Regions from separate parts of the Paenarthrobacter sp. TRD_SC_7 genome, predicted to be linked through region 1. Evidence: riboswitches for the same ligand, from Rfam matches in the RefSeq annotation. Region 1 holds a riboswitch; each other region holds the start of a gene.

The links. A riboswitch is a leader RNA that binds a small molecule or an ion and turns the genes downstream of it on or off. The one in region 1 is predicted to bind glycine.
Region 2: it holds a riboswitch for glycine, as region 1 does, so the genes downstream of both, gcvP (aminomethyl-transferring glycine dehydrogenase) here and gcvP (aminomethyl-transferring glycine dehydrogenase) in region 1, are expected to answer to the same signal.
Region 3: it holds a riboswitch for glycine, as region 1 does, so the genes downstream of both, cycA (D-serine/D-alanine/glycine transporter) here and gcvP (aminomethyl-transferring glycine dehydrogenase) in region 1, are expected to answer to the same signal.

Annotation. Positions count from the first base shown of each region.
Region 1 is NZ_CM149587.1:592,080-597,849, forward strand. Features, by position in the region: gene AC0J5Z_RS02965 (amino acid-binding protein) at 1-835, opposite strand, end outside; gene mscL (large conductance mechanosensitive channel protein MscL) at 1,009-1,473, opposite strand; glycine riboswitch at 1,645-1,743, shown strand; gene gcvP (aminomethyl-transferring glycine dehydrogenase) at 1,893-4,754, shown strand; gene gcvT (glycine cleavage system aminomethyltransferase GcvT) at 4,766-5,770, shown strand, end outside.
Region 2 is NZ_CM149587.1:3,942,524-3,948,293, forward strand. Features, by position in the region: gene gcvH (glycine cleavage system protein GcvH) at 14-400, opposite strand; gene gcvT (glycine cleavage system aminomethyltransferase GcvT) at 437-1,570, opposite strand; gene gcvP (aminomethyl-transferring glycine dehydrogenase) at 1,580-4,426, opposite strand; glycine riboswitch at 4,607-4,704, opposite strand; gene AC0J5Z_RS18760 (TetR/AcrR family transcriptional regulator) at 4,798-5,337, opposite strand; gene AC0J5Z_RS18765 (MFS transporter) at 5,410-5,770, shown strand, end outside.
Region 3 is NZ_CM149587.1:4,159,938-4,165,707, forward strand. Features, by position in the region: gene AC0J5Z_RS19760 (ExeM/NucH family extracellular endonuclease) at 1-80, shown strand, start outside; gene cycA (D-serine/D-alanine/glycine transporter) at 171-1,637, opposite strand; glycine riboswitch at 1,789-1,887, opposite strand; gene AC0J5Z_RS19770 (FAD/NAD(P)-binding protein) at 1,961-3,898, opposite strand; gene AC0J5Z_RS19775 (prolyl oligopeptidase family serine peptidase) at 3,959-5,770, shown strand, end outside.

The DNA.
Region 1 (5,770 bases):
CCAGCCTGTGCGCGCGTGCCGATTCGGCGGGCGAAAATGGCTCACCAGGCCGGGAAAAGACCAGCGGACCGTGCCACGCGGTCGGAATTTTAAGGATGTCAGTGGAAGGCCCGACGCCGGTAGTCGCCTCGTGCGTGGGGCGTTCCGGATCGATCGGGACTACTTTTGCGGAGAGGAGCTCGGCGACGGCCATCGGAAGCTCCTTCGGGTTCCCGGCGATGCGGGTGGCGAGACTCAAGGCCTTGGTTTGGCCGTCGGCCATGGCTAAAGCCGTGGTGGGCCAAACGTGTGACTCATGCCCGCCGCCGTCGTGCAGTGCTTTCAGTAGTTCCTGCTCGGTGACGTCGCCAGGGGCGGAAAGAACGAACTCATCCATCACCCTTTCACTGAGCCCCGTGGCGGCGCCACCTGTCCGGATCATCGGGTGGACGTGAAGGCTAAGGATGTTGGTGTCCAGCTTGGCGAGGGACTGGGTGATCTTTTGTAGGGACCCAGGTTGGTCCAGCAGTACCGTTCTGGCTCGCCACAGGGCAGGAGCGAGGTGCAGCTTGCGCCGCTGGCGGAGGGCTGGCGCATGCAACCAGCGTCGGAGGACCTTGGCTGCTGATGATTCAGCCACCCAAATGACCAACACTGTGGCGGTCACGGCAAGCAGCAGGACCTTGGCTACGTAAGGCAAGTGAGTTTCCACCACCGCTGCATGGACCAGCAACTCGATGGGAAGCATGACCGCGATGTTCGCGAGTGTGAGCCGGGCTTTGGGCGGTTCGGGCAGCTGTCCGCAGACATCACAGAGGAGATCTGCGGTGACGGGAGTGCTCGGGTTGGGCTTCATGGTTTCATGCTGCCCTGCCCCTGTTTCGAGCCGGTTGCCTGCGCGTCACGTTCTGGGGACAGGCCGGTGAACGTGCAAGAACCCGGCGCCCTCGCGGGGAGGATGCCGGGTTCGTCTAAGCAACGGGGAAGGAGCGCCCGCGGGGAGGACGCTCTTAGCGCGTGCGGTCGGCCCTAGCGCGTGCGGTTGGAATCGAAGTCCGCGTCCAGCTCGGAAGTGTTGCCTGCGGTGCGGGCTGCCGCCGCGTCCTTGAGGAGATCACGGATTTCGGCCAGCAGGGCCGTATCTGCCGGAAGCGGCTCTTCCTCGGGCTCCTCGGTGGAGAGCCGGTCCTTGACCAGGGAATTGATCTTGTTCATGGGTGCCACGAAGATGAAGTAAACCACGGCAGCGGTGATTACGAAGGTCACGAGCGCCGTCAGCACAGCGCCGATATTGATGAACGTGGCGGGGTTGTCCTGCCAGATCCTGAAGCCCAGGCCATCGGCGTTCACTCCGCCTGCGGCAGCGATGAGCGGGTTAATGATGTTGGTGGTGAAAGCAGCAACCAGGGCCGTGAAGGCACTGCCGATGACGACGGCAATGGCCAACTCGATCACGTTGCCGCGAAGTATGAAGTCCTTGAAACCCTTAAGCATGGATGGTCCTCCGATTGGGTGCGGGTGTCTGCCTCAGCAGAGATCAAACTACCACTCCGAAGTTTCAAGCTGGTGTTTCGGGGGCGAGGGGTTATGCCTGGGCTTGCTTGCACGAAGCCAAGACAACCCGCTATGGTGTGAAGCGTGTCACTGACGGTGATGCAACGCTTTTGATCTGCGGCGGGAGAGTCCTGCCGGTACATCCAGTCAGGCGCCGTAGGAGCAAATCCTCCCCAGGAATCTCTCAGGCCCATGTACCGCCGCGGTTAGGCAACTCTGGAAAGCAGTCCGGGTAACCGGACTCACCGACGGTGCAAGCAGGCAACCATTCCTGCGGAATCTCTCAGGTCCAATACAGAGCGGGGAGGAACCCCACATCATCGTGGCGCTCAGTGGGCGCCTGAATCATGGAGTTCCTCTTGACTGTTCAATCAACCCCCACCGCCTTCGCGGACCGGCACATCGGCGCCCGCCGCCAAGCCGACGTTGACACTATGCTCAAGGCCATCGGCTACGACTCGGTCGACGGCTTGGTAGACGTCGCGGTTCCCGATTCCATCCGCCAGGAAACTGCCTTGAAGCTGCAGGACGCCCTTACCGAGGTGCAGGTCCTCGCCGAGCTCCGCAAGCTCGCGTCCAAGAACAAGACTGCCGTGCAGATGATCGGCCAGGGCTACTACGACACCGTCACGCCCCCGGTCATCCGCCGCAACATTCTGGAAGCTCCGGCCTGGTACACGGCCTACACGCCGTACCAGCCGGAAATTTCCCAGGGCCGCCTTGAAGCACTGCTCAACTTCCAGACCATGGTGCAGGACCTCACGGGACTTCCCGTTGCCAATGCCTCGCTGCTGGATGAAGCCACCGCCGTTGCCGAGGCTGTGCTCCTGATGCGCCGCGCCAACAAGAACAAGGCCGCCAAGGATGGCAAGACTGTCCTGGACGCGGATCTCCTTCCTCAGACCATCGCCATCGTGAAGGGCCGCGCTGAGGCGCTGGGCTTCGAGGTTCAGATCGCGGACCTTTCGGCTGGCCTTCCCGACGGCGACATCAACGGCATCGTGCTCCAGCAGCCGGGCGTGTCCGGCCGCGTGTTCGACCACTCCGGCGTGATCGCTGAGGCCAAGGAACGCGGTGCGCTGGTTACCGTTGCCGCGGACCTTCTGGCGCTCACCCTCATCACGCCCCCGGGCGAACAAGGTGCGGACATCGCCGTCGGAACCGCGCAGCGCTTCGGCGTTCCGCTGTTCTTCGGCGGCCCGCACGCTGCTTATATGGCCGTCCGCGAAGGTATGGAGCGCACGCTTCCGGGCCGCATCGTGGGCGTTTCCAAGGACAACGCCGGTGTGCCTGCGTACCGCTTGGCGTTGCAGACACGTGAGCAGCACATCCGCCGTGAGAAGGCCACGTCCAACATCTGCACAGCCCAGGCTTTGCTCGCCATCGTCGCCTCGATGTACGCGGTTTATCACGGTCCTGAAGGCCTGAAGTCGATAGCCGAGACTGTCCACGGCCATGCCCGCACGCTCGCTACCGCGCTGCAGAAGGCCGGTCGCGAACTCGTGTCCGAATCCTTCTTCGACACCCTCACCGTGCGCGTCCCCGGCAAGGCCGACAAGGTCATCGCCGCCGCCGAAGCCCGCGGCATCAACCTGCGCCTCATCGACGCGGACACCGTTGGCGTCTCCGTTGATGAAACCACGACGCCGGAGGTCCTCGCCTCGGTGGCCGTCGCCTTTGGCGCGGGTCCGGTAGGGGACGCGGCAGGGTTCGAACTGCCCGCCAACGTGGCCCGGACGAGCGACTTCCTGCAGCACCCGGTGTTCAACACGCACCGTTCCGAGACACAGCTGTTGCGCTATATCCGCAAGCTGTCCGACCGGGACCTGGCACTGGACCGCACCATGATTCCGCTGGGTTCCTGCACCATGAAGCTGAACGCCACGGCTGAGATGGAAGCGATTTCCTGGCCGGAGTTCGCCTCCATCCACCCGTTCGCTCCTGATCACCAGACAGCCGGCTGGCGCGAACTGATTGAAGACCTGGAAGCCGACCTCACCGAGATCACCGGCTACGATCAGGTCTCCATCCAGCCGAATGCAGGTTCCCAGGGCGAGCTTGCCGGGCTCCTGGCGATCCGCGGCTACCACCTGTCCCGCGGGGACGAGCAGCGCACTGTCTGCTTGATTCCGGCTTCTGCCCACGGCACCAACGCAGCTTCGGCAGTGCTGGCCGGCATGAAGGTTGTTGTGGTGGCTACGGCTGCTGACGGCACCATCGACCACGCGGACCTGACTGCCAAGATCGAAGCCAACAAGGACGTCCTGTCCTGCATCATGATCACCTACCCGTCCACGCACGGCGTCTACGACGCCGACGTCCGCGAGGTCTGCGACGCGATCCACGCAGCCGGCGGCCAGGTGTACGTTGATGGCGCCAACTTGAATGCGCTGGTTGGTCTGGCCCAGCCGGGCAAGTTCGGCGGCGACGTGTCCCACCTGAACCTGCACAAGACTTTCTGCATCCCTCACGGCGGCGGTGGACCGGGCGTCGGTCCTGTAGCTGCGAAAGCCCACCTTGCACCGTTCATGCCCGGCGACGCGAACAGCACTGTTTCTTCGGAGGACGGCGCCTCTACGGGCGTTGCAATCTCGGCTTCGCGTTATGGCTCTGCCGGTGTCCTGCCGATTTCCTGGGCGTATGTGAAGCTCATGGGCGGCCAGGGCCTGACCGAGGCCACGAAGTCCGCGCTGCTGGCAGCCAACTATGTTGCCTCCCGCCTGGATGAGCACTTCCCCATCCTGTACACGGGCGAGGGCGGACTCGTGGCGCACGAATGCATCCTGGACCTCCGTGAGCTGACCACTCGCACGGGTGTCACGGCCGAGGATGTAGCGAAACGCCTCATCGACTTCGGCTTCCACGCCCCCACCCTCGCGTTCCCGGTTGCGGGCACTTTGATGGTGGAGCCCACTGAGTCCGAGGATCTGGCCGAGATCGACCGTTTCATCGAGGCCATGATCACCATCCGTGCGGAGATCGAGCAGGTCGCAGACGGAGTATTCACTGTTGAGAAGTCGCCGCTGCGCAACGCGCCGCACACGGCTGCCGCCGTCGTAAGTTCCGACTGGGGCCGCGACTACCCGCGGGAGCAGGCAGCGTTCCCCGTCCACCACCTGAAGCAGGACAAGTACTTCCCGCCCGTCGGCCGCATCGACGGCGCCGCGGGTGACCGCAATCTTGTGTGCTCTTGCCCTCCCCTCACGGACTTCGAAAACTAAGGACTCCCGACATGTCTGAGAACTACACCGCTCTTTACGAGCAGCACAAAAAGGCCGGCGCATCGTTTACGGACTTCGGCGGCTGGCAGATGCCCCTCAAATACGAATCCGAGCTCGCCGAGCACCACGCGGTCCGTCAGTCCGCAGGCCTGTTCGACCTCTCCCACATGGGGGAAGTCTGGGTAAGCGGCCCGGATGCGGCCGCCTTCCTGGACTACGCGCTGGTGGGCAAGCTGTCCGCCATCGCAGTGGGCAAGGCCAAGTACTCGCTGATCTGCAACGCCGACGGCGGCATCATTGACGACCTCATTTCTTACCGTCGCGCTGAAGACAAGTACCTTGTGGTCCCCAACGCGGGCAACGCGAAGGTGGTTGCTGCGGCACTGCTGGAGCGGGCGGCCGGTTTCGACGTCATAGTGGAGGATGCTTCGGCGGAAACCTCCCTGATCGCCGTGCAGGGCCCGAACGCCGAAGCCATCCTGCTGAGGCTGGTCCCCGCGGAGCAGCACGCGCTGGTCACCGAGCTGAAGTACTACGCTGCCGTTGAGGTCTCCATCAACGGGCAGGACCTGCTGCTGGCCCGCACCGGGTACACCGGCGAAGACGGCTTTGAGATCTATATCCCGAACGTTGACGCACCTGGTCTCTGGGAAGCGCTCCTCGTAAACGGGGAAGGCCAGGGACTCATCCCCGCCGGCCTCGCAGCCCGCGATTCGCTGCGCCTCGAAGCCGGAATGCCCCTCTACGGCAACGAGCTCTCCCGCCACGTCAACGCTTACGCCGCCGGACTCGGCCCCGTGGTCTCCCTCGCCAAGGAAAGCGACTTTGTTGGCCGCGATGCTCTCACGGCCATCAAGGCGGCAGGCGTCGGTTCCACCATCGGCCAGAAGCTCGTCGGACTCAAGGGCATTGGCCGCCGCGCCGCCCGCGCCCACTATTCGGTCCTCAAGGACGGCTCGCTCATCGGCGAAGTCACTTCCGGCCAGCCGAGCCCGACGCTCGGTTACCCGGTCGCA
Region 2 (5,770 bases), 1.3 Mb from region 1:
CTGGCCAGAGCAGTTAGGACAGGTCTCCGCCATTCTTGGAGGCGTATTCCTCTGCCGAAAGCAGCGGGCCCTCGGACTCAGCGGCAACCTTGAACAGCCAGCCGGCGCCGTAGGGATCGTTGTTGATCAGGGCGGGGTCGGAAACAACGGCGTCGTTGATCTCCGTGACCTCGCCAGTCACCGGCGAGTACAGGTCCGAAACGGACTTGGTGGACTCGACTTCGCCACAGGTCTCACCTGCAGTCACAGTGGAACCGACTTCGGGCAGGTCAACATAAACAATGTCACCCAGTGCGTCGGTGGCAACCTCGGAGATACCAACGGACACCGAGTTCCCCTCGCCGCGGGAAACCCACTCGTGTTCGTCGGAGTACTGAAGTTCGGGCGCTACTTTGGGCATTCTGTTTCCTTTTCGTGTGATGACTAAACCGGTGAATTACTTTTGGCGCTTGTAGAACGGCAGTGCGACGACTTCGAAAGGCTCTGCCTTGCCGCGCAGGTCGATGTCCAACGCCGTGCCGATTGCACTGTGCTCGACAGCAACGTAGGCCAAAGCTACCGGGTACCCAAGCGTCGGGCTGGGCTGACCAGAGGTGACTTCGCCAACCACGGCGCCGTCCTTGAGGACCGGGTAGTGGCCGCGTCCGGCGCGTCGACCCAGGCCCTTGAGGCCAACGAGCTTGCGTCCGCTGGTGGATCCGGCACCGTCAGCCTTGAGGGCAGCGAGTGCCTCTTTGCCAACGAAGTCACCTTCCTTGGACAGCGCCACCACGGGTCCGAGCCCTGCCGCGAAGGGGTTGCCCTCGCGGGACAGCTCGTTGCCGTAAAGCGGCATGCCGGCTTCGAGGCGAAGCGAGTCGCGGGATGCGAGACCAGCCGGGGTGAGCTCGCCTTCTTCAGCGACGTCCGCGATGGCCTGCCACAGGGCAGCAGCGGAGTCGTTGGACACAAAGATTTCGAAGCCGTCTTCGCCCGTGTACCCGGTACGTGCCAGCAGCAGGTCCTGAGTGCCGCCGTCGAACGTCAACGGGACTTCAACCGCCGCGTAGTACTTCAGCTCCGTGACCAGCGCGTGCTGTTCGGCGGGAACCAAGCGAAGGAGGATCGCCTCAGCGAGCGGACCCTGAACAGCGATCAGGGAAGTCGACGCGGAAGCGTCCTCAACAACAACATCAAACCCAGCGGCGCGCTCCAGAAGAGCCGCAGCAACCACAGCAGCGTTGCCGGCGTTCGGAACCACCAGGAACTTCTCCGAGCCACGACGATACGTGATGAGGTCGTCGATGATGCCGCCGTCTGCCTGGCAGATCAGCGAGTACTTGGCCTTGCCCTCGGCCATGGCGGAGATCTTTCCCACCAGGGCGTAGTCGAGGAACGCGGCAGCCTCGGGACCGGTGACCCAGACTTCGCCCATGTGGGAGAGGTCGAACAGGCCGGCGGACTTTCGGACGGCATGGTGCTCAGCCAACTCCGAGGAGTACTTGAGCGGCATCTGCCAGCCACCGAAGTCGGTGAAGGACGCGCCGAGCTTCTTGTGCTCTTCGTACAGAGCCGTGTAGTTCTCAGTCATGACCAGTCCTTAGTTTTCGAAGTCTTCGATCGGCGGGCAGGAGCAGACCAGGTTACGGTCTCCGGCTGCGCCGTCGATGCGGCCAACGGGCGGGAAGTACTTGTCCTGCTTGAGGTGGTGGACCGGGAAGGCGGCCTGCTCGCGCGGGTACGCACGGTCCCAGTCAGAACTTACGACGGCGGCAGCCGTGTGGGGTGCGCGGCGAAGCGGAGAATCCTGCACGGAGAAATCACCGTTGGCCACCTGGTCGATTTCCTTGCGGATGGTGATCATGGCTTCGATGAAACGGTCGATCTCCACGAGGTCTTCGGACTCGGTGGGTTCCACCATGAGCGTGCCCGCAACCGGGAAGGCCAGGGTGGGAGCGTGGAAGCCGAAGTCGATGAGGCGCTTGGCCACGTCTTCAGCAGTCACGCCGGTCTTGGCCGTGAGTTCACGCAGATCCAGGATGCACTCGTGCGCCACGAGTCCGCCTTCGCCGGTGTAGAGGACCGGGAAGTGCTCGTTGAGGCGGGATGCGATGTAGTTTGCAGCCAGCAGTGCAGACTTGGTGGCTTCGGTGAGGCCTTGGCCACCCATGAGCTTCACGTAGGCCCACGAGATCGGCAGGACTCCGGCGGAACCGAAACGCGACGCCGAAATCGGAACGTCGTTGCCTTCGCTCCAGGTTGCTGCATCGCCCGGCATGAACGGCGCAAGGTGTGCCTTTGCAGCAACGGGGCCCACGCCCGGGCCGCCGCCGCCGTGCGGGATGCAGAAGGTCTTGTGCAGGTTCAGGTGGGACACGTCGCCGCCGAACTTGCCCGGCTGGGCGAGCCCGACGAGGGCGTTGAGGTTGGCGCCGTCGATGTACACCTGGCCGCCGGCCTCGTGGATGGCGTCGCATACTTCGCGGACGTCGGCGTCGTACACGCCGTGCGTGGACGGGTAGGTGATCATGATCGCCGAGAGCGCGTCACGGTTGGCTTCGATCTTGTTCTTGAGGTCAACGTGGTCGATGGTGCCATCTGGAGCCGTGGCAACTACCACTACCTTCATGCCGGCCAGCACTGCCGAAGCTGCGTTGGTGCCGTGGGCAGAAGCCGGAATCAAGCAGACAGTGCGCTGCTCGTCCCCGCGGGACAGGTGGTAGCCGCGGATCGCCAGCAAGCCGGCGAGCTCGCCCTGGGAACCTGCATTCGGCTGGATGGAGACCTGATCGTAGCCGGTGATCTCGGTCAGCTGGGCTTCCAGGTCGGTGATGAGTTCACGCCAGCCCTCGGTCTGGGAATCCGGAGCGAACGGGTGGATGGAGGCGAACTCCGGCCAGGAAATGGCTTCCATCTCAGCCGTGGCGTTCAGCTTCATGGTGCAGGAACCCAGCGGAATCATGGTGCGGTCCAACGCGAGGTCGCGGTCCGAGAGCTTGCGGATGTAGCGCAGGAGCTGGGTTTCAGAGCGGTGCGTGTTGAACACCGGGTGCTGCATGAAGTCGCTCGTGCGTTCAACTGAGCCCTCAAGCGCAAAGCCGTCAGCGGACTCAAGGACCGAAGCGCCGAAGACCTCAAGGAGACGACCGACAATCTCATCAGTAGTGGTCTCATCGACGGAGATGCCAACCGTGTCAGCATCAATGCCGCGCAGGTTGATGCCCTTGGCCTCGGCAGCGGCGACGATCTCAGCGGCCTTGCCGGGGATGCGGACGGTGATGGTGTCGAAGAAGGAGCCGTGGAGGACCTCGACGCCGGCGCCCTTCAGTGACGCTGCAAGGGCGCGGGCGTGACCGTGGGCGGTTTCGGCAATCGCCTTCAAGCCCTCGGGGCCGTGGTAGACGGCGTACATCGAGGCCACGATGGCCAACAGTGCCTGCGCGGTACAGATGTTGGATGTGGCCTTCTCGCGGCGGATGTGCTGCTCACGTGTCTGCAGCGCCAAGCGGTAGGCGGGGACACCGGCGTCGTCCTTGGAAACGCCCACCAGACGGCCGGGCATGGAACGCTCCAGACCCTTCTGGACGGCCATGTAGGCAGCGTGCGGGCCGCCGAAGAACAGCGGAACGCCCAAGCGTTGTGCGGAACCAACGGCGATGTCGGCGCCCTGCTCACCTGGAGGGGTGATGAGGGTCAAGGAAAGAAGGTCGGCAGCGACGGTAACCAGCGCACCGCGCTCCTTGGCGTCGGCGATCACGGCAGAGTGGTCGAACACGCGGCCGGACACACCCGGCTGCTGGAGAACGACGCCGTTGATGGCACCTTCCGGGAGACCCAAGGAAAGGTCAGCGACCTCGACTTCGAAGCCGAGCGCCTCGGCACGGCCCTTGACGATGGCGATGGTCTGCGGGAGGCAGTCTGCGTCGAGGACGGTCTTGCCATCCTGGGCAGCCTTGTTCTTGTTGGCTCGGCGCATCATGAGGACGGCTTCGGCCACTGCGGTTGCTTCATCCAGGAGGGATGCGTTGGCGATTGGCAGGCCGACGAGGTCCTGGACCATGGTCTGGAAGTTCAGGAGTGCTTCGAGGCGCCCCTGCGAGATTTCCGGCTGGTACGGAGTGTAGGCCGTGTACCAGGCCGGGGACTCGAGGATGTTGCGGCGGATCACCGGCGGCGTCACGGTGTCGTAGTAGCCCTGGCCGATCATCTGGACGGCGGTCTTGTTCTTGGACGCGAGCCTGCGCAGCTCAGCCAGAACTTCAACTTCGCTCAGTGCGTTCTGCAGGGTAAGGGCAACATCCTGGCGGATGTCGTTCGGGACGGCGGTGTCGACCAACGAATCGACGGTGTCGTAGCCGACGGACTTGAGCATGGTCTCAATGTCGGCCTGGCGGCGGGCGCCGATATGCCGATCGACGAAGGTGGTGGAGGCAGAACTAACCGTCACGAAGGAACTCCATTACTTGGGCAGCGTTTGGGTACGCCACAGCGGCTGGGTTCCTCCCCGCTCTGTATTGGACCTGAGAGTTTCCGCGCGTTGCGTGAACAACCATCGCTTGCACCGTCGGTGAGCACAGCACTCTTTCACCCGAAGGTGGGCGGAGTGCCTGCTGCTTTCCAGAGTTGCCTAGCCGCGGCGGTGCGTGGGCCTGAGAGATTCCTGGGGAGGGTTTGCTCCTACGGCGCCTGCATCACTTGCTTGCAGGACTCTCCCGCCGCAGATCAAAGGCATGTTCAGTTGTGTATGGGTGCCGCGTTGGACACGCCACAAGGGTTAATTGTCCTATGTGCCGGGCGCTGCAGCAAATGGATGACTCGCTACTTCCGAAGCCGCTCGAGGACTCCCAGCAGGATTTCGACGTCGGCCTCCCGCCCGGCGTTGCCACCCTCCTGCCCACCTTCGAATATCGCGTTGAAATAGAGGCCATCACCCATGTAGCTCACGGCCTTGGCAACTTCCGGTCCGACGTCCTCTGCGAGCACGTCCAGCCACCGTTGCTGGATCGCGGCGAACCTGCGGCGGGTTTCCTCGTGGGCCACCTCGGCCAGTCTTGTGGCGGCGACGAACGCCCGGTCCATAGGGGTGTCCGCCCAGAGCGAGGACCGGATGAAGTAGGCGGCTGAACCATCCGGCGCCGCCTTCATCAGTTCGGTATCTTCCTGGGCGAGCAAGTCCAGGCGCTCCAGGAGGGCTGCGATCAGCGCTTCCTTATTGGGAAAGTGGTAGAGCAGCCCGCCCTTGGACACCCCTGCCCGCTTGGCAACGGCGTCGAGCGTGGCGGCACGCTCCCCCACCTCAATAAGGAGGGCTTCGAAGGCATCCAGGACGGCGTCCCGGGCAACTGGTTTTCGTGGCATGTGTCCATCATTCCCTAAAGGCTTGCAGGGTTGCATTTGAAACTATACCGTCTGGACGGTACAGTAAGTGACATGTTCTCGCCGTCCTCAACCCAAGCACCCCGTTCCGCTCATCCCGTTAAGGGCCAGGCAGCACCGTGGCGCGACTGGACGGCACTGGCACTCCTGATGTTCCCGGTGCTGCTGGTGGCCGTCGACAACACTGCGCTCACCTTTGCCCTGCCCGAAATCGCCCGTTCCCTGGATGTGGGCGGCGTGCAGCTCCTATGGATTGTTGACGCCTATCCGCTGGTCCTGGCTGCACTCCTTGTTTCCATGGGCAACCTGGGCGACAGGATCGGACGACGCCGGCTGCTGATGATCGGCAGCACGGGCTTCGCAGCGGTTTCGGCTGCTACAGCTTTCGCGCCTTCCGCTGAATGGCTCATCGCCG
Region 3 (5,770 bases), 1.1 Mb from region 1:
CATCCAAGTGGTATGACATCGTGGGCTGGCTTCGGTATGCGTTTGCCTGGCTGGAGTATCAGAAGTGCCTGAGGGGCTAACCACCCCTGAGACAGGACCAGCAGGCCAGTAGCAACAGCAGGCCCCTCACGAACTTCTTCGTGAGGGGCCTGCGCTTGTTGACCGTGCGGTTACTTGTTTGCCGGTTCCGGCTCCCGCGTCCTGTCCGCATCGCGCTGGAGCTCAGCCTTGAACTCCTCGTAACGGGCCAAGTGCGCGGGACGGCGGCGGAGAATCAACCAGGCGACCCCCAGGATGATGAACCACACCGGCGTGGCCAACAGGGCGGCGAGCGTATCCGGTTGGGTGGTCAGAGCCCAGAGCACGAAGGCAAAGAACGCGAACACTACCCACACCATCACCACGCCACCGGGCATCTTGAACGCCGAAGATTCGTGCAGGTGCGGGCGACGCTTCCGGAAAGCCAGGTAGCTGGCCAGGATGATGGACCATACGAAGACGAAGCAGACAGCGGACACCGTGGTGACCATGTCGAACGCCTTGCCGATGTCCGAACCGGCGTACATGAGGACGACGCCGGACAGCAGAAGAACGCAGGAAAGGAACAGGGCGTTGCGGGGTACTTTGCGTCCGGAGAGAGCGCCGAACACCTTGGGAGCGTCGCCCTCCTGGGCGAGGCCGAACACCATGCGGGACGTGGAGTAGATACCCGAGTTTGCCGATGACATCGCGGAGGTCAGCACCACGAGGTTGACGATGGTGGCCGCTGCGCCGAGGCCGGCCAGCGAGAACATGGCAATGAAGGGGCTGTGTCCAGCAGCGAACTGGGTCCAGGGGGTGACCGACATGAGGATGATGAGGGCGCCTACGTAGAAGAGCAGAACGCGGATGGGGATCGAGTTGATGGCCTTGGGCAGGTTCTTCTCGGGGTCCTTGGCCTCGGCAGCTGTAGTGCCCACGAGTTCGATGCCCACGAACGCAAAGACGGCGATCTGGAAGCCGGCTACAAAGCCCATGAACTCATTCGGGAAGAAGCCGCCGTGGCTCCAGAGATTGGTGAAGGTGGCCGGTCCGGCGTCGGACTGGAAACCGCTGAAAATCATGAACAGGCCAACAATGATGAGCGCCGCGATGGCGACGATCTTGATGAGGGCGAACCAGAACTCGGTCTCGCCAAAGGCTTTCACGGTGGCGAGGTTCAGTAGAAGGAGGATGGCGATGGTGATCAGTCCCGGCACCCAGAGGGGCAAGGACGGCCAGAGTTCCTGGGAGTACCCGGCGATCGCGATCACGTCCGCGATCCCGGTGATGACCCAGCAGAACCAGTACGTCCAGCCGGTGAAGAAACCCGCCCACGGTCCCAGAAGGTCGGCGGCGAAGTCGCTGAATGACTTGTAGTTGAGGTTGCTGAGCAGCAGTTCGCCCATGGCACGCATGACGAAGAACAGCATGAAGCCAATGATCATGTACACGAAGATGACGGACGGTCCGGCGGCAGAAATAGTCTTGCCGGAGCCCATGAAGAGGCCAGTGCCAATGGCTCCGCCGATGGCGATGAGCTGGATGTGGCGGTTGCTGAGCTGTCGCTCGAGGTGGGGTGAATCGGGACCAGTGGAAGGTGGGCGCTGAATCGTCAAAGGAACTCCATCGTTCAGGCGGCACGGAGTGCCACATTGATTCGGGTTCCTCCCCGCTCTGTACGTGGACCTGAGAGTTTCCGCCTTCCTGCCGGGCAGGAAGGCTTGCACCTTCGGTGAGCCCGGTATCCGGACTGCTTTCCAGAGTTGCCTCGCCGCGGCGGTACATGGGCCTGAGAGATTCCTGGGGAGGGTTTGCTCCTACGGCGCCTGACGGGATGTACCGGCAGGGCTCTCCCGCCGCAGATCAAAAGCGCGCAACACCAAGCGGTGATGCAGCTCACACACTAACGAAGGGGGCGTGGCGCTGCAACCTCATGTCTTCAACGGCCCAGAATGCTACGCGCTATCTCATCGGCATCGCGGAGCGTCCGCTGGCCGCTCGCGTACGACGGTCCGGTGCGCGGACGGGCCTCAGCGGCGATGGCCGTCCCCCACTGCGACGCTGATAACTGAAGACCCAGGACGTACAAGTTCTTGGTGATGGACCCGTTGGCCGCCAGGGGCCTGTAGGGGTGCGGTTCCACGTCAAGGCCGGTGGTCTGCATGGGCGTCCCCTCAACACCCATCATGATCTTGGTGCGCACCAGTCCGTCGGCCATGAGTTGTTCCAGCAAAGGCGAGAGGTTGATGCCCACTCTGTTGGCCGGCGACATCGCCTCCACAAGCGTCCGTGCTTCCACCGGAGCGTCGTGTACCCACGGCGAAACGGCACGGAACACCTTGGCACCCCGGTCCACGCTGAACTTCGGGTCCGGTCCCACAAAACTCACGACGCCGGCACGCGCCAAAGCGGCCAACTGCTCCGAGCGCAACGCCGGCGCTCCGCTGGCCAGTCCTTCGACAAACGACTCGAACCAGCCGCGCAGCCCTGCCAACCAGGATTCATCGGTAATTCCGCCGTCCGCTACTACGGATTTGAGGATTGCCCGGCCAGTGTGGAGTGCGCCGATGGCCATCTTGACCGGGTCGGCCTCACCTAGCGCTGATCGTCGCGCATCATCATCCAGGTAGGCCGTGATAGCGGCGTCCAGCACGCTCCGGGAAGCGAATGTCCGGCCGGCGAGCGGCGCCGCGAGCCCCCTCAGATTCAGCCGGCGGGAGGTGACGACGTGTTTTTCGACGACGTTTCCCACCTCGATTTCCCAGTTCGCAGTGGTGTGCGCATGCGGTTGGAGCGCATCCTCAAGGTCGGCGAGGAACTGCGGGGGGTCTTTAATCGCGGCGGGCTGGGACCGAGCCAGCGTCGAGTAATAGGCCCAGAGTGCATCGCGGTGGAGCAGCGGCCAGAGGTCATGATCGAAGCCAGGTTGGATACCGGCTGCACGAAACCGGTCCACGGCGTCTTCTGTCAGGTAGCGCATGGTGATGCTGCTGGGGTAGTAGCCAGCCAGCCCCGCCTTGGCGCGATACGGTGTGCCCCTTCGGGACGCAGCAATGATCTTGGGCTCCCTGCCCGATGCCCGGTACTCGAGGATACCCGCGCCGGGCGAACCAGCCTCAACAAACTTGCCGCCGCGGCCCTCCGTCAACTGGCCCATCACATCGAAGAAGTTCAAACCCATTCCGCGGACCAGCACGGGCTCGTTGTCCGGCACAGCCTGCCAATCAACGTCAGCGGGCGGTGCGGGCGGGAAGTACATCAGGCCTTGTTCCTCCGCGGCGCTCTTGAAGGACCGCTGCTCGGGATTCAGCCGGGATTCGATATGGCCCAGCGCAAGGACCACGGACCCGGCGGTGAGCGTCACACCGTTGGCGAGTTCGACGTCGAACCCCTCCGGTACGGGACGCGCAGCAATGGCGAGCGTCCCATGGAAGGTGACCTCGACGCCGTCGGGCAGCCGTTCCAGCAGCCCTTCCAAAGTCTGGCGAAGGTACCGCCCGTACAGCGCGCGGCTGGGGAAGTTGTGCGATTCCAGCGTGGCCAGCTCCGCCTTTTCGGCGTCGTTCAGTCCCTCGCCATCACGACGCCGGGCCTCCCGCCACTGATCGAACGAGCCGCCCGTGAGCGGCGGTGCGAGCTTGGGGTCCTCGGGAATGAGGGTGGGATAGAACGATTGGGTGTTCATCAAGTACAGGCGTGACTGCTCCGGTTGCCACACGTGACCCGAACCGGCCGGGTAGGGGTCCACGACGTCGATGTGAAGGGTGGTTCCTTGTGGGCTGTCCGCAGCCCAATTCGCGAGCAGCCGCTCAAGGACACTGGTGCCCCGAGGGCCGGCCCCGATCAGGGCAACACGATTGGTTTGGGATTTAGCCACGCTCAAGCCTAACTTCTGCGTGACTTGCTTACCGTTGAATAGTGTTGCTTGGATGGGGCGATGACCACCACAGAAGCTGATCAGACGCCACTTCCCGAGAATGAGACCGCGCCAGCCTCCGGCCCGCGCCACGCAGCGGACGTCGCGCCTGAGCCCACGGATGAAAACGTCTGGCTCGAAGACATCCACGGCGAAGAACAGCTGGCGTGGGTCCGCGAGCAGAACGCGCGCACCGAAGACTTGCTGGAGGACGCCGAGTATGAGGCCGTAGAGGCCGGCATCCTGGAAGTCCTCGACTCCACCGATCGCATCGCGATGGTCTCCAAACGCGGCGACTTCTACTACAACTTCTGGAAGGACCAGGAACACCCCAAGGGCCTCTGGCGCCGCACCACCTGGGAGAGTTATCTCACTGAGGACCCTGAGTGGGATGTTCTGCTCGACATCGACGCCCTTGCCGCCGCCGAAGGCGTTGAGTGGGTATTCCATGGCGCCGGCTTCCTCCGTCCTGCCGACGGCTCCGAGTACCGCCTGGCCATGGTCTCGCTCTCCCCCGACGGCGGCGACGCTGACCGCCACCGCGAGTTCGACGTCGAATCCCGCACCTTCGTGGAGGGTGGCTTTGACTTGCCCACAGCGAAGGGCAACGTCAACTGGCTGGATGCCGATACTTTGCTCGTGTCCAGCACCGCGGACGGGCTCCCCGCAACTACGTCCTCCTATGCACGGACCGGAGTGAAGCTTCGCCGCGGCCAGTCGCTGGCCCAGGCAGAGCGCCTCTTCGAAATCCCCGAGGACCACATGCTGGCCATGGTGGCCCACGACTCAACGCCGGGCTACGAGCGGACCTTCGCCGTGGACTACATCGACTTCTACAACCGCAGTACGTCGCTGCTGCGGGACGGTTCATGGGTGGCCATCGACGTTCCCACCGACGTGAACATCAGCGCCCACCGGGACTGGCTGATGTTCCGCCCGCAGCGGGACTGGGAAGTTGCTGGTGTTGTGTACCCTGCTGGATCTCTCCTGGCAGCTGACTTTGACTCTTATCTGGCTGGTTCGCGTTCTTTGCTGGTCCTTTTTACGCCGGATGCTCATACGTCGCTGCAGTCATGGAGCTGGACCAAGGACTACCTCATGCTGAACCTCCTGCGCGATGTGTCCTCCGAAATCCGGGTGTTGGATCCATCAACTGTTGACTCCGCCGGAGTTTGGGCCTCCACCGTACTGGACGCCTGCCCGCCCCTGCACGACGTCAATGCTTACGCCGTGGATGACGAAGACCCGGGCGCCGAAGGCAACGACTTCTGGCTGGTGGCCACCGGTTTCACGACGCCCACAACGTTGACCAGAGGGAGGCTTGCCGTGTCATCGTCGGAGGCCGAGAGCCGTGGCGTGGTGAGCCGGCACGCCGAAGTTAAGCGGTCGCCGTCGTTCTTCAACGAGGCCGACTACGAAGTCCAGCAGCACTTTGCTGTCTCTGACGATGGGACCAAGGTTCCCTACTTCCAAGTCGCATCCAAAGACCTGGTGCTGGATGGCCAAAATCCCACCCAACTTTCCGGCTATGGCGGGTTCGAGATCGCCCGCACGCCCGCTTACAGCGGAACCGTTGGGCGGGCCTGGCTTGAGCGCCGCACTGTGGGCGCATCCTCCGACAACGGGGCTGCCGCGCACTCACGCGGTGGCGTCTACGTCGTGGCCAACATCAGGGGCGGCGGTGAATACGGCCCGTCCTGGCACCGTGCAGCACTTCAGGAAAACCGGCACCGCGCCTACGAGGACTTCGCAGCCGTGGCCCGGGACCTGATCTCGCGAGGCGTCACCAGCCGCCGTCGACTCGGTTGTGTGGGCGGTTCAAACGGTGGCCTC